Regions from separate parts of the Oceanobacillus sp. FSL K6-3682 genome, predicted to be linked through region 1. Evidence: riboswitches for the same ligand, from Rfam matches in the RefSeq annotation. Region 1 holds a riboswitch; each other region holds the start of a gene.
The links. Region 1 has a riboswitch for thiamine pyrophosphate ahead of MHH51_RS02375 (thiamine phosphate synthase). Riboswitches for the same ligand answer to the same signal wherever they lie in the genome.
Positions count from the first base shown of each region.

Region 2: linked by a shared signal. The riboswitch ahead of MHH51_RS12470 (ABC transporter ATP-binding protein) and the one ahead of MHH51_RS02375 (thiamine phosphate synthase) in region 1 are both predicted to bind thiamine pyrophosphate.
Region 3: linked by a shared signal. The riboswitch ahead of thiW (energy coupling factor transporter S component ThiW) and the one ahead of MHH51_RS02375 (thiamine phosphate synthase) in region 1 are both predicted to bind thiamine pyrophosphate.

Region 1 covers NZ_CP150263.1:439,964-444,230, reverse strand. Annotated here, with positions in the region: gene MHH51_RS02390 (thiazole synthase) at 1-167, opposite strand, end outside; gene thiS (sulfur carrier protein ThiS) at 171-374, opposite strand; gene thiO (glycine oxidase ThiO) at 371-1,507, opposite strand; gene MHH51_RS02375 (thiamine phosphate synthase) at 1,510-2,121, opposite strand; TPP riboswitch at 2,237-2,332, opposite strand; gene MHH51_RS02370 (MerR family transcriptional regulator) at 2,430-3,170, opposite strand; gene MHH51_RS02365 (DNA-binding protein) at 3,374-4,267, opposite strand, start outside.
Region 2 covers NZ_CP150263.1:2,497,581-2,501,847, forward strand. Annotated here, with positions in the region: gene MHH51_RS12460 (ABC transporter substrate-binding protein) at 1-830, opposite strand, end outside; gene MHH51_RS12465 (ABC transporter permease) at 832-1,572, opposite strand; gene MHH51_RS12470 (ABC transporter ATP-binding protein) at 1,576-2,349, opposite strand; TPP riboswitch at 2,491-2,600, opposite strand; TPP riboswitch at 2,705-2,804, opposite strand; gene MHH51_RS12475 (glyoxalase) at 3,118-3,516, opposite strand; gene MHH51_RS12480 (TetR/AcrR family transcriptional regulator) at 3,804-4,267, shown strand, end outside.
Region 3 covers NZ_CP150263.1:890,159-894,425, forward strand. Annotated here, with positions in the region: gene thiE (thiamine phosphate synthase) at 1-380, opposite strand, end outside; gene thiM (hydroxyethylthiazole kinase) at 370-1,155, opposite strand; gene thiD (bifunctional hydroxymethylpyrimidine kinase/phosphomethylpyrimidine kinase) at 1,145-1,966, opposite strand; gene thiW (energy coupling factor transporter S component ThiW) at 1,998-2,489, opposite strand; TPP riboswitch at 2,903-3,016, opposite strand; gene MHH51_RS04550 (LytTR family transcriptional regulator DNA-binding domain-containing protein) at 3,141-4,193, shown strand.

The sequences.
Region 1 (4,267 bases):
AAAAAATTTGGCAGTGAGGGATCGTAAATATTCATCCTTCTTACAGAAAAGGTGAGTACCTCTGTCCCTGATTTATCTACCGCCTGCTTTTGAATATCGAAATCAGGATATTTTCCTGTTCCTAAAAATAAACGAGATTTAAATTGATAGTTTCCAACTTTAAGCATTTCTTAACCCCCTCCAACAAAATGAACGATCTCAACCTTATCTCCATTTTCCAGTACAGCTTTTTCATGCTCTTCCTTTTGCAATATCTGCTGATTATGCTCAATGATCAAAGGTTTATCTTCCAATTCCAGAAAATCAATTAGACCTTTGATGTGCTTTACCTCTTCCTGAATTTCTAATCCATTGCCGTTCACTGTTATTTTCATTGTGACTCACCTGCCTTTTCCAGTTTATTGCCTTGACGATTCAAGCTAAAGCTATCGTAATAAAATGGATTAATCGGTTTATTCTCTATTAAGTCTGCCATATAGATTCCCGTAATTGGCGATAGCAGTATGCCATTCCGGTAATGTCCCTTTGCCGTATATAAACCAGCAACATCTGGAACCTCTCCCAAGTATGGAAGTTCATCAGCTGTGGCAGGTCTGACTCCCGCCCAAAAACTGCTTATCCTCGCTTCTCCCAGCCGCGGAACCATTTTCTGTGCTCGTGACAATAGCTTGTGAACGCTCGCAGCATGAACATGCTTATCTGTTTTATCGGGGATGGAAGATGCTCCAACAATCACTTTTTCCCCTTGCTTTGGAACGAGATAACAGCCATCCATCCAAAGCGTAGTTTGAAATAAATTCTCTTCTAATTCCAGCAGCAGACATTCCCCCTTCACCGGAATTGTGCCATAATCTTCAGGCAGCAGTTCATCTCCAAAGGCACCTGTTGCAATAACGATTTGATCAGCATAATAAGCTCCCTTTGTTGTCCGGACTCCATGAACTGCTCTATTTTCTATCAACAGCTCAATTACTTTTTCCTGTTCACGCAAAGCTGCACCATGATGATAGGCAGCCAGGGTGAATGCCTCCGTAAGATGACGGGCAGAAACCTGACCATCATTGGGCAGATAAAGAACAGCATGAAGATTCTCTGTTAAGCCTGGTTCCATCTTCCTTGCTTCTTCTACGGACAGCAAATAAGCAGGATTATCCTCTTCTCTCTGAAATGCAGCGATTGTTTTCAGCTTGTTGTACTGATGCTGATGAAAAGCAAGCTTCATAATCCCCTTATGAATATACTGAATATCAATCCCTGATTTTTCATACAGCTCTTCGGATAAATCTTTAAATAATGCTCTGCTCTCTTGTGCAAATTGGAAAAGAGGACTCTTCTCTGCAAATTCTCCTTGAGCTCCTAACATTCCAGCTGCAGCACTTGATGCCTCACATCCGATTTGATCCCTTTCTACTATCAGCACCCGATAGCCTCTTTTAGCCAGCTGATAAGCAATAGAACAGCCAATTACCCCACCGCCTACAATAATTTGATCAAACTGTTTTTTCACCTTCACCCACCTTCCCAAGTATCCAACACTTCCCGGTAAGCCTCAACAGTTTGCACCGGATTATCCGCCTTCCAAATACCAGACATTATCGCTGCCCCGGCTGCCCCTGCCTTCATTACTTCTTTCGTTCGTTCCGGAGTAATCCCGCCAATAGCGTAGACCGGAACAGATAATACATTGGTGATTTCCCGAAGGTCAGCTAATCCTCTCGGCTGCTGGCCAGGCTTGGACCTGCTGGGATAGAGATGACCATACAGCACATAATCTGCCCCTTCCCGTTGAGCCTGTTCTGCTTCCAGTAAGGAATGAACAGACTTCCCTGTTAAGAGCGCAGAGAAGCACTTTTTCACAAGCGGCATGGAAGGACTGTGATATGCCAACTGGACACCTGCACACTGTTTCATCACAGCGATATCAGCCCGGTCATTTACAATTACTTTCGCTAATGGAAATTCGATGCTTTCTAATGCTTCAATTATTTCCATGATTTCCTTTGCTGTCTTCTTTTTCTCCCGGATATGCAGAAAATCAATATCTCTATGAATCCGCTTAATTATTTGCAAATGCTGTTTAGTAAAATTTCCATCACTGATAAGATGTAATTGTTTGCCCATGCCATTGCTCCTTTCTTTCATTTCCCGAGAATCAGCGGAAGAAACGAAAAAGGCCACTCATCCATTGGATAAGTGGCCCTGATTATATAAAAATTCAGCGATCGAATTATATATCGTCATGTTCCTGCCACTTCCCTACGCTAGTGCTAACCAGATCAGGTTCAAAGGGTCCGAATATTCGTCTCAGCCAAAGGCTCCCCTAGTGTTGACTATTTAATTTTCGAATTACAATTAAAGGATAACATATAATTTTTTATTTTCAAAGTTATTTTTACAGTCTCTCTTTTTTCTGCTTATGAATAATTTGTCTAGCCTTGCTTTGCATAGTTAACAGAAGCAGCATACAAATAATAAGTTAATCCTGTTTGTTGATTCTCTAACATATTTTTGTGAAATTCATCAGTAATAAAAAACCATGTTGATTCAACAAACCCTTGTGAGTCTACCTTCATAATGTTGTCATTGATATACTTAATATGCTCAGAGATAAGCTGTTTGACCCTTTCATCATTTACTGTCCATCCCTTTTTTAAAGCAAAAGCCATTTTATCCATAAACGCTTTCGATTCTCTGGCTGATTCATTTAATTCCTCCGCTTCAATATTATCTACAGGGATTTCGTATTGATAAGTTTCCTGCAGATATTCATTTTGCTCTTTTAACTGTTCCTGCCATTGTTCTTGATTTAACCCTTTAAACATATTTTGATTATCCATCACTTCTCCACGCTCCTCAAAATATATAGTTTCGTTAAGAGTATTTAATATCAGATTCATTCGTTCTCTCTTGTCTTCTATCAGTCTCTTTTGTTCCATTAACATATCGTAACGGCTTTTTTTCTCATACAATATTTTCTGAATAGACTCTAATGAAAAATCTAATTCACGATAAAACAAAATATGCTGTAATTTTTCTAATTCCTTTTTCCCATATAAACGATATCCAGCTTCTGTGATTTCCCTCGGCTCTAACAGTCCAATCTTATGATAATGATAAAGTGTTTTGATCGTTATTCCGGTTAAATCAGCTACTTGCTTAACCGTCAGCATATGAAACTCACCTCCTCATAAATAAACAATAGACTCCTACCTAAGGCAAGAGTCAACAACCATTTTGATATTCTAAAAAAAATATTTCTTATTATTCTAATCTTAATACTTAAACTACATGGAAAAGTCATCTTTCAACAAATCAAAAAAATCCCCTATTGCCGTTTTTAACAATAAGGGATTGGTACGCGTATATCTAGCTGCTATTCTGTTAAACCATCAATCTCCATCACTTCAATGGTTGCAGTACCATTATCCATCAGCTGTGCTTCTGCCTCGATATTATCTCCCTGTTCCAGAAAGATTGCTAATGGAGCCTTGCTGGCATTTACAGTATAGATCGTTGTATCGTTTTCAAGTAAAAATTGGATAATCTGCCCCTGCTCTGTCGAGTTCACAACTACACGACTGACGGTTCCTTGAACAGTCTCAGTGACAGTATCACCAGTAGCTCCCGTGTTTCCAGGATCCTGTAACAGAGCCATTCGATAGGCATCCAAAGCAGCATTTGCGGTATCGCCAAACACGACAAAGTCTGAATCATTCGCTTTAATGTAGGCATACTGCTTATGCAATCCATTCGGATCCAGTACATTGACAACCCAGGTTGGATTTCCGTCAACATTGTATAGAACAGGCATATACCCTTCCCATTTCTTCTCCGGGAATTCCTTATTAACGATTTGCTTTGCTCCTTCACTGTCCATAATACCGTTGTTCTTCTTACCGCCATAATAGGTCAGCTCTCCGGTTCGTGCATTAACTAATGTATAGCCTAATGCAGAATCGATATTTTCCTTCGGGGAGGTCATATCGGTAAAATAAAACATATCTCCATTCTCATCAAACATTGGTGTAACCCCAGATTCCGTGCCAGATTGGTTAGGCAGCTTCACATCTCTCTTGCCAAAGACGCTGTTTAACCAGCCATGAACATATTTCCCATAATAATCATTCGTTAACGTAGCCATTTCTGAGCTTACAGATCCTTCAATAAAGTCTGGAGCCTCGTCTGTTTGATAAGCATTCATTTCACCAGTGACCGGATCAATCACCACAACCTGAAGCTTATCCAGGTTTGGTTTATTTGTAATATT
Region 2 (4,267 bases), 2.1 Mb from region 1:
GGAAAGTTTACTTCATCCTGATAATCCAGCAGGATTTGCAGTGCTTCTTCCTCATTTTCAACCATGAAATCGTATCCCTTACGCGCAGCGCGCCAAAACGCTTCAATATTTTCTCGCTCGGCATCCCATGTTTCATCACTTGTCACAGCGACAATTTCGTAAAAATCAGGCACCCCGTAATCTACTGGATCAATAAAATCAATTGCATGCCCTTCACTGCGTAAGACTGGCACTTCATGATTCACATACATGCCACTCACTGCATCGACCTGCTCAGAAATAAGTGAAGAACCTAATTCAAATTCTACATTTATCATATCTACTTTTTCATAATCTCCGCCGTCATGCTCGACCATTGTTTTAACAATTGCCTCATTTACAGGAATTCCAGGGTAACCTACCTGCCTCCCTTCTAATTCTTTCGGCGATTCTATCGGATCATTGGAACGGGAAACAATCCGGTTTAACGGCTCACGAACGACAGCAGCCACAGACTTAACAGGAATATCTTCATTTGCTCTTGCTGCAATCACATCGGGCTGGTAATATAACCCCATTGTCACCTTGCCTGAAGCCGCAAGTGTCAGAGGGTCTGTTGGATTTGCCGGGAATTGAATATCAACTTCAATCCCTTCTTCCTCAAAATAACCCTTCTCTTCTGCTACGTATAGATAACTATGTACGGCATTCGGATACCAATCAAGCATAATAGAAACAGTATTTGTCCCGTTTACTTTTTTATTATCCTCTGCATTTGATTCTTCATTTCCACAAGCGCTTAGAATTGTAAAGCCTATCAGAATACTAACTATTGCTGTTAATTTATTCATACTAAGATCTTCTCCATTTCAATATATATTTTTCTAGCAAAACAACTGTAATAAATAATATAATTCCAATTAAAGAGAGAACGACTATAGGTGCAAAGACCCCTGCTCCATTAAATTGTGTCATCATCCGCCGGCTAAAATAACCTAGGCCAGCCTGTGCACCGAGCCACTCTCCAATTGCAGCGCCAATCACACTCATGGGGACGGCTACTTTTAACCCTGAAAAGAAAGAAGGCAGTGCAGATGGAACCTCCAGCTTGAAAAAAAGCTGTCTTTTAGATGCGCCAAGTGTTTGAAATAACTCTTTCAGTTCTTTACTTGTTGATCGAAAACCATCGAATGTACTGACGGTAATAGGAAAAAAGGTAATGATAATTGTAACGATGACTTTGCTCCAGATGGAATATCCGAACCAAAGTACAAAAATAGGTGCCAGTGCAATAATAGGAATGGTTTGTGATGTAATTAAAATAGGATAAATGGCTTGCTCTAATGTTTTTGATATATTCATACTGATTGCTAGGATAATTCCAAGTACTAATGAAATACCGAGGCCAATTGCAATAACAGCCAGTGTAACAGGAAGATGATGCAGCAGAAGCTCCGCTTTCAATTCCCATAGCTTTATCGCAATTTCAGTCGGCGCCGGTAAAATAAATGGTGTATTAACAAACCTCGCTCCTGCTTCCCATATAAATAAAAATATTGTGATTAAAATAATAGAATAAAGATAATTTTTCATTGATTACACCCTCATCCGAAATTGATCCAGCAGATTATTTTTTAGCTCCGTCACTTCTTTATTTCCTAAATCCTGTTGCCGTCTTGGACGTTCCAAAGGCACTTCGATCTCTTTAAATGTTGTAAAAGGTGTATCAGTAATGACAAAAATGCGGTCAGACAAAAATAATGCTTCTGTAATATCATGTGTTATAAATAAAATAGTAGATTGCTGCTCTTTCCATTGTTCTAATAGCCATTCCTGCATAAATAACCTGTTCATCGCATCCAAAGCTGAAAAAGGTTCGTCCAGCAATAGCACATTAGAACCGGATAAAGTAGCTCTTAAAAAGGAAACACGCTGGCGCATCCCACCGGATAGTTCATGCGGATATTTATTCTCGTATCCTTTTAAACCAAACGCCTCCAGCAAGCTATCGACAGCTCTTCTATCGAGACGACTTTCTTTGTGCAGTTCTAACGGAAGAACTGCATTTTGCTGAACTGTACGCCAAGGCATTAATAAATCCTGTTGAGGCATATACCCAACTTTTCCTGAACGGTCGGTTACTTGTTTTTCATTTAAATAGATAGATCCACCGGTCAGTTCTTCCAGCCCGACAATAAGACGAAATATGGTTGATTTTCCTGAGCCGCTTGCACCGATAATACTTACAAATTCACCATCTGCAACAGAAAGATTCATGTTTTTTAAAATGGGAATCTCCCCTGCATCATTTTTATAATGGAAATCGACATTTTTAAACTGAAGTGCTAATTTATTATTTTGTTCTCTCATCCTTCGTTTTCACCCTCTTTCTGATAAAAAGTATAAGTTTATTTCTTAATAACACTTGTTAATAGATTGAATATGCACGCCTCCCTTCAAACAAAAATACCCCGGACACGAAGCCCAGGGTACACACATTTCCATATGATAGAAATTACTTTGCATGTTCCCTACGCTGGTCTCAACCAGATCAGGTTCTAAGGGTCTTTATCTTATGGATACTATCTCAACCAGCAACACTGGTCCCCCTACATTCTTATTAAATTGTATCTCTTACTATTTGAATCTACTGTAAGAGCATTAAAAAACCCACTCAACAAATATTGATGAATGGGAAATGAGTACATAACTAGATTATTACCTACTTAAGTAAACCTCACTTCCCTACGTTAGTGTTAACTAAATCAGGTTCCAAGGGTCAAGTTTCCTTTCTCAGCAATAAAATTGCTCCCCTAGCGATTATAGAAATATGAAATTTAGAATTAATAGTTTACCTGTAAGTGCTGATTAAATAGCATGATGCATTCATAGCGTTATTTTCAGCGGTATCCTTTATAATCAGGGTGTATTATGGTTTTTATTCTTGAAACGAATACACTACAGCATGCTATAAGAAAGAAGTAAAATACTTAAGGCTTATTTAAGCATATATCATTTAAAAATGCAAACCATGCCTGACACTACAATATTAGCGTCAGGCTGGTTCCTGTCATTATTGGTACTTATTAATAGGACGAGATCATTATCTCTCCACATTTCTTCTATTCATTTATTACCCTATTGTTTCATCCACATCGGTTCTAACATATTCCCATCAATATCAGATACCTCCAAGCCATACATTTGCTCTTCCGGCACCCCCATATCAACACGATAAGCATCGCCGCCATTTTCTTTTGCTAATTGTCCAAATTCTTTGACTGCTTCAGCGCTTTCCATGCCGAAACAAATTAAAGCAGCATTTTCTTTTTGTGTATCGGCAATCTTCTTATTTTTGAGGAACTGTTGATAAAAAGAATGTTCTAACAACATGATATAAAAATTTTCGTCCCAGACCATACAGCTTGCATGAACATCAGAAAAGTCATCGTTCTTTGTAAATCCAATTTTTTCGTAAAAATTAGTGGCATCTGCTACATTCTTGACTGGAAAGTTAACAAAAATCATTGTACTCATTAAAACGCCTCCTTTTTATTAGTTTACTATAAATGAATAAGAAAAGCTTCTTCTCGATTGCTCAATAGTTTTTCTTTTATTTAATAAATTCTCGGTATAAGCCATTACCTATTTTCTTTTTCAGAATAAATAAGGCTTCTTGATTTCTCCTGGTGTGTTTTCCCCTGCATCTTATATTAGACATTTTTTCATACATAATATTGAAATTTCTTGCCTAATAGGTAAAAATATATTAAAATGACCACAGGTCAAAATTGACTATGGGTCAAATAAAGGAGGTTTTATTCATGTCACAAAGAATGGATAAAATATTTCATGATAGAAATACTACCATTCTAAATAATGCAGAGAAACTATTTAGACTAAAAGGTTTTGATAACGTAACGATGAATGACATAGCGAAAGAATCTAATATTGCAAAGGGTACGTTATATTTGCATTTTAAATCAAAGGAGGAATTACTTTTTAATATTTTGATACCTAAATTAAAAGAATTTAATGCCAAAGTGGAACTTATCGATAAAAAAGAAGAACTTACAAGTGATAAAATCAAAAAAATAATCACGTATGGATTTGATAGTGACTTTTTTGATTTTACTAAGAATCATTTTCTTTATATGCATCAATTATTTAATGTACAATACTATAATGAATTAAATGCAGTTATTGATAAGATCATAAAGAATTTTTCTCTAATCATACAAAATGGAAAAGAAATAAACGAGGTAAACTCTTCTTTGCCTAATAACTA
Region 3 (4,267 bases), 450 kb from region 1:
ACTAAATCGAGCGGACTTTGGTCAAGCTCCTGTGGTGTAGATATCGACAGGCCAATGATTTTATCCGGGAACTTAGCCCGGACTTCCTTGACAGGCATATCATCCTGCCCTACATGTATACCGTCTGCATCCAATTCCTCGGCCAGCTCAATATTATCATTAATAAAAAATGGAATATCATGTTTTCGGCATTGCTCTCGCAAGCTTTTACCCAGCTTAATCTTTTCCTCACCATTTAACGAGCCGGTGCCTTTTTCCCGAAATTGAAATGAAGTAATACCTGCAGTGAGTGCTTCCTCTAAAACAGTGTGAGGATCCCTGTGACAATTTTGGCTTCCCATAATAAAATATTTTCTTAATTGTTCTCTATTAAATTCCATCTTCAGTGCCTCCATTTAGTTGCTTGGGTGTAAAGGATAAAGCATCCATAAAGCTTGGCAAAAAGGTTCCCGGTCCTTGCACATGAGACTGCTCTGCTGCATGCTCTGCGGCCAGTCCGTAGAAACTGAGTGCAGTACGGAGCTGTTCCCCGACTGGATAAGAAGTAGTCAGACATGCTGCTACAACAGATCCTAATAAACATCCCGCCCCGGTAATACTGGAGAGAAGCGGATGCCCAGTCTGGTTATAAATTAATTTCTGATCGGCATAGATAACATCTGTTTTTCCGGTTACTACAATCGCAGTATCAAATTGTTTCCTGGCTTTTTCTGCAATATCATCTATATTTCCTTCCCCAATAGAATCCACTCCCCGTGTTTGAATATCTGCATTAACCAAGGAAGCAATTTCACCTGCATTCCCTTTAATAACTGTTGGGCGTACATCTTGTAAAATTCTTTCTATTACTTCTTTCCGAAAAGAAGTAGCAGCTGCGCCAACAGGATCAAGAACTACAGGAATTCCCTTTTCATTGGCAGCTTTCCCTGCTGCAATCATTGCTTCAATTTCATTTTCTAAAATGGTACCAATATTTAAAACAAGTGCATCTGCAATTTTGGCCATATCTGCTGCTTCTCTTAATTCCTTTGCCATAACAGGACTGCCACCAAAGGCAAGCAGTCCGTTAGCACTAAAGTTCATGACAACCTGATTGGTTAAATGATGAATGAGAGGCGTGTTGTTTCTGACTTGCTGGATAATATCAGGATTCATGTGTAATCTCCCTTCCTGCATTTTCCCGGATTGCCCAGTGGTTCGTCGGGCCATTCCCTTTTCCAAGCTCAAATGATTTGGAAATAGCTGCAGTCACAAAAGCTTTTGAGTGTTTTACCGCCTCTGAAAGTGGATAACCTTTACCTAAATAAGCAGCAATGGCAGCAGCATAGGTACAGCCGGTTCCATGCGTATTCTTTGTATCAATACGATCAGCAGCGTAGCTATGCATCTGTTTGCCGTCATAAAGAAAATCAACAGCCTGTCCTTTTAGATGTCCACCTTTAACTAAGGCAGCATCAACATCATACTCGTGAACGAGATATTCTGCAGCATTTTTCATATCTTCTGTAGACGCAATAGATAAGCCGGTCAGAAATTCTGCTTCTGGAATATTTGGTGTAACAACCGTCGTTAAAGGAAGAAGATACTGCCGCAAAAAGCTGCGGGCCTCTTCATTAATTAAAGCGTCACCGCTGGTCGCAACCATAACAGGGTCCATCACATATGGCGCATCAATCTTTCTTAATTTTTGAGCGATTAATTCCATCATTGGCTTACTTGCAATCATTCCTGTTTTCACTGCATGAATTGGCATGTCCTCAATGACTGCATCCAGTTGATCCTCAATCATAGAAAGAGGCATATGCTCAACAGAACGGACTCCTGTTGTATTTTGGGCCACAACAGAAGTAATTACAGACATACCATAGGTTTTTAACTCTTGAAATGTTTTTAAATCCGCCTGAATACCAGCACCACCGCTCGGGTCTGTGCCGGCAATTGTTAATGCACAACGAACCTGACTCATCATAAAATCCTCCTTAGGATTGTAAAATAATTTATTTTGTTAAAGAAAACTGCCGTGCCGGTAAACGGCTGACCAGCAGCCAGCCAATTAAAGCACCAGAGACGCTGCTGACAATAAACGGCGGGATAAATGCAAGTGCTCCTACTGAGCTTCCCATCAGGAGATTCGCAATAGGAACAGCAAAGAATGAACCAATAATCCCTGTTCCAATTATTTCTCCAAAAGCCGCCATTAAATATTTTTGCGTTTTCTTATACAATACCCCGGCGACAAATGCTCCAATCATTGCTCCGGGGAAAGCAACGAGTGTTCCCAGACCTAAAAGGTTTCTGAGCAGGCTGATCATTAATGCGACAATGACTGCCGGCCCCGGTCCAAGTATGATTGCAGCAATGACATTAATGGCATGCTGTACTGGATAAGCTCTGGCAACCCCTGCGGGAAACCAGAGCAATTGAGAGCCAATTGTTCCAATAGCTATAAAAACAGCCATCAGCGTTAATAAGCGTGTACGGTTTTTCAATCCAATCATCTCCTCTATATGTCTAGCTCCATGCGCCAAACTTTAGAGATTTCACGTCACGCCCTACGATAAAGAAGACTTACTGATTGGCAAGCCGTCAGGCGCAGACAGAAGTATAGTCGCGCTTATGCCCTGCGGGTGAAAGTCAACATCGGTTTAAAGTAAAGGAAGGTCGACTAAAAGCAGGCTGAAGCCTAACGTCGGCATACCCCTAAAGGGGCATGTTTCCTTTATCTCAAGGGTGAAGGAAGTTCGACTAAAGTCGAACCACCCCCAAAGATCGGGAGCGCAATCTCTACGTTTTTAAACAGGCGCTTTTCGCTTTTCTTTTTGGAATGAAAAGTAAACTACTTTGTAAAAATAAAAAATCAGGCTTTATAGAGAAGCCTGATTTGGTATACTGAGAGTAATCATAAGTTGATTGACTACTTCCCTACGCTGGTATTAGCCAGATCAGGTTTGTAAGAGTCGGAAAGTAAGCATGCTTCCCTCTCAGCCCGCAGTTTTGGGCTCCCCTAGTAGTTGCTTTTCATTATTTTCTTTGAATCTACTGTATCAAAGATTTAACTGTTTGTCATGAAATAATAATCAGGCTTAAAAGCTATCAAAATAGAATGGAATGAATTCTTTATGGATAGAGAGGTATAAAGCATGTTAAGAATGAACGAAATTGAATATCGTCAAGGAGATCAAACATTATTTCCGAGGATAGATATAGAAATAAAATCTGGAGAAATCAAAGCAATTCAGTCCACTGTTAATGTGCGTGCAGTCTTACTGCAAATGATTTCCGGAGAAGAAAGTGTACGAAAGGGTTTTATTCAGATACACCATAAAACACTGGAGGAGGATAAGCAGAAATACTTTTCCTCTTTAGGAATTTGCTGGTATGAAGAAGGTATTTATGAACGGTTACAGGTAAAGGAATATTTGACATTTATCGGGTCCTTATATCAAAGCAAGGCTTCTATAAAAGAAGTTCTACAGCTGGTTCAACTGGAGGAAAAAGCAAGATGGAAAATGCATCAGTTGAATCGATCTGAAAAACGCCGGGTCCAATTTGGCAGAATATTAATGCAGGAATCAGAAGTTGTTATTTTTGAAGAGCCTGAGGTAAATGTAGACTTAGAAACGAAACGTGTACTTCATCAATTTGTCGAGATTTTGCAGGAAAAGCAAAAAGCGGTATTGATTTTAACAACAAGTACGGAGAGTGCCATTACAATTGCAGATACGGTCTATCGTTTAGATGAACAGGGCCTGCATCAAATCGAAGTTGAAACGGAGGAGAAAGACAGAGTAAAGTCTTTAGAAATAGATGGGATAGAAACAGCGGAAGAAGAGGCTCAAGTACAGCAAACTTTTCAGTTAAATAAAATTTCTGCCAAAGTAGAGGATAAAATTATTTTATTTGACCCACAGGAAATCGACTATATTGAAAGCCAGAATGGTCAAACATATCTGTATACGCGTGGAGAAGGATTTCCAACAGGTTTTACCTTAAAAGAATTAGAACAGCGTTTATCTCATCAAGGCTTCTTTCGCTGCCATCGCTCCTATATTGTGAATCTTCAAAAAATAAGAGAGGTTATTACATGGACCAGGAACAGTTACAGCTTGTCTCTTATTGATAAAAAAAGCTCTCAGGTTCCATTATCGAAATCAAAGTTGAACGAGCTGAAGGAATTATTGGGGGTAGAATAAGCACAATTCAGCTTGAAATATACTCCATTCATTGAAGATATACTGCACTATTCCTTAAATAGCGATATTCTGTG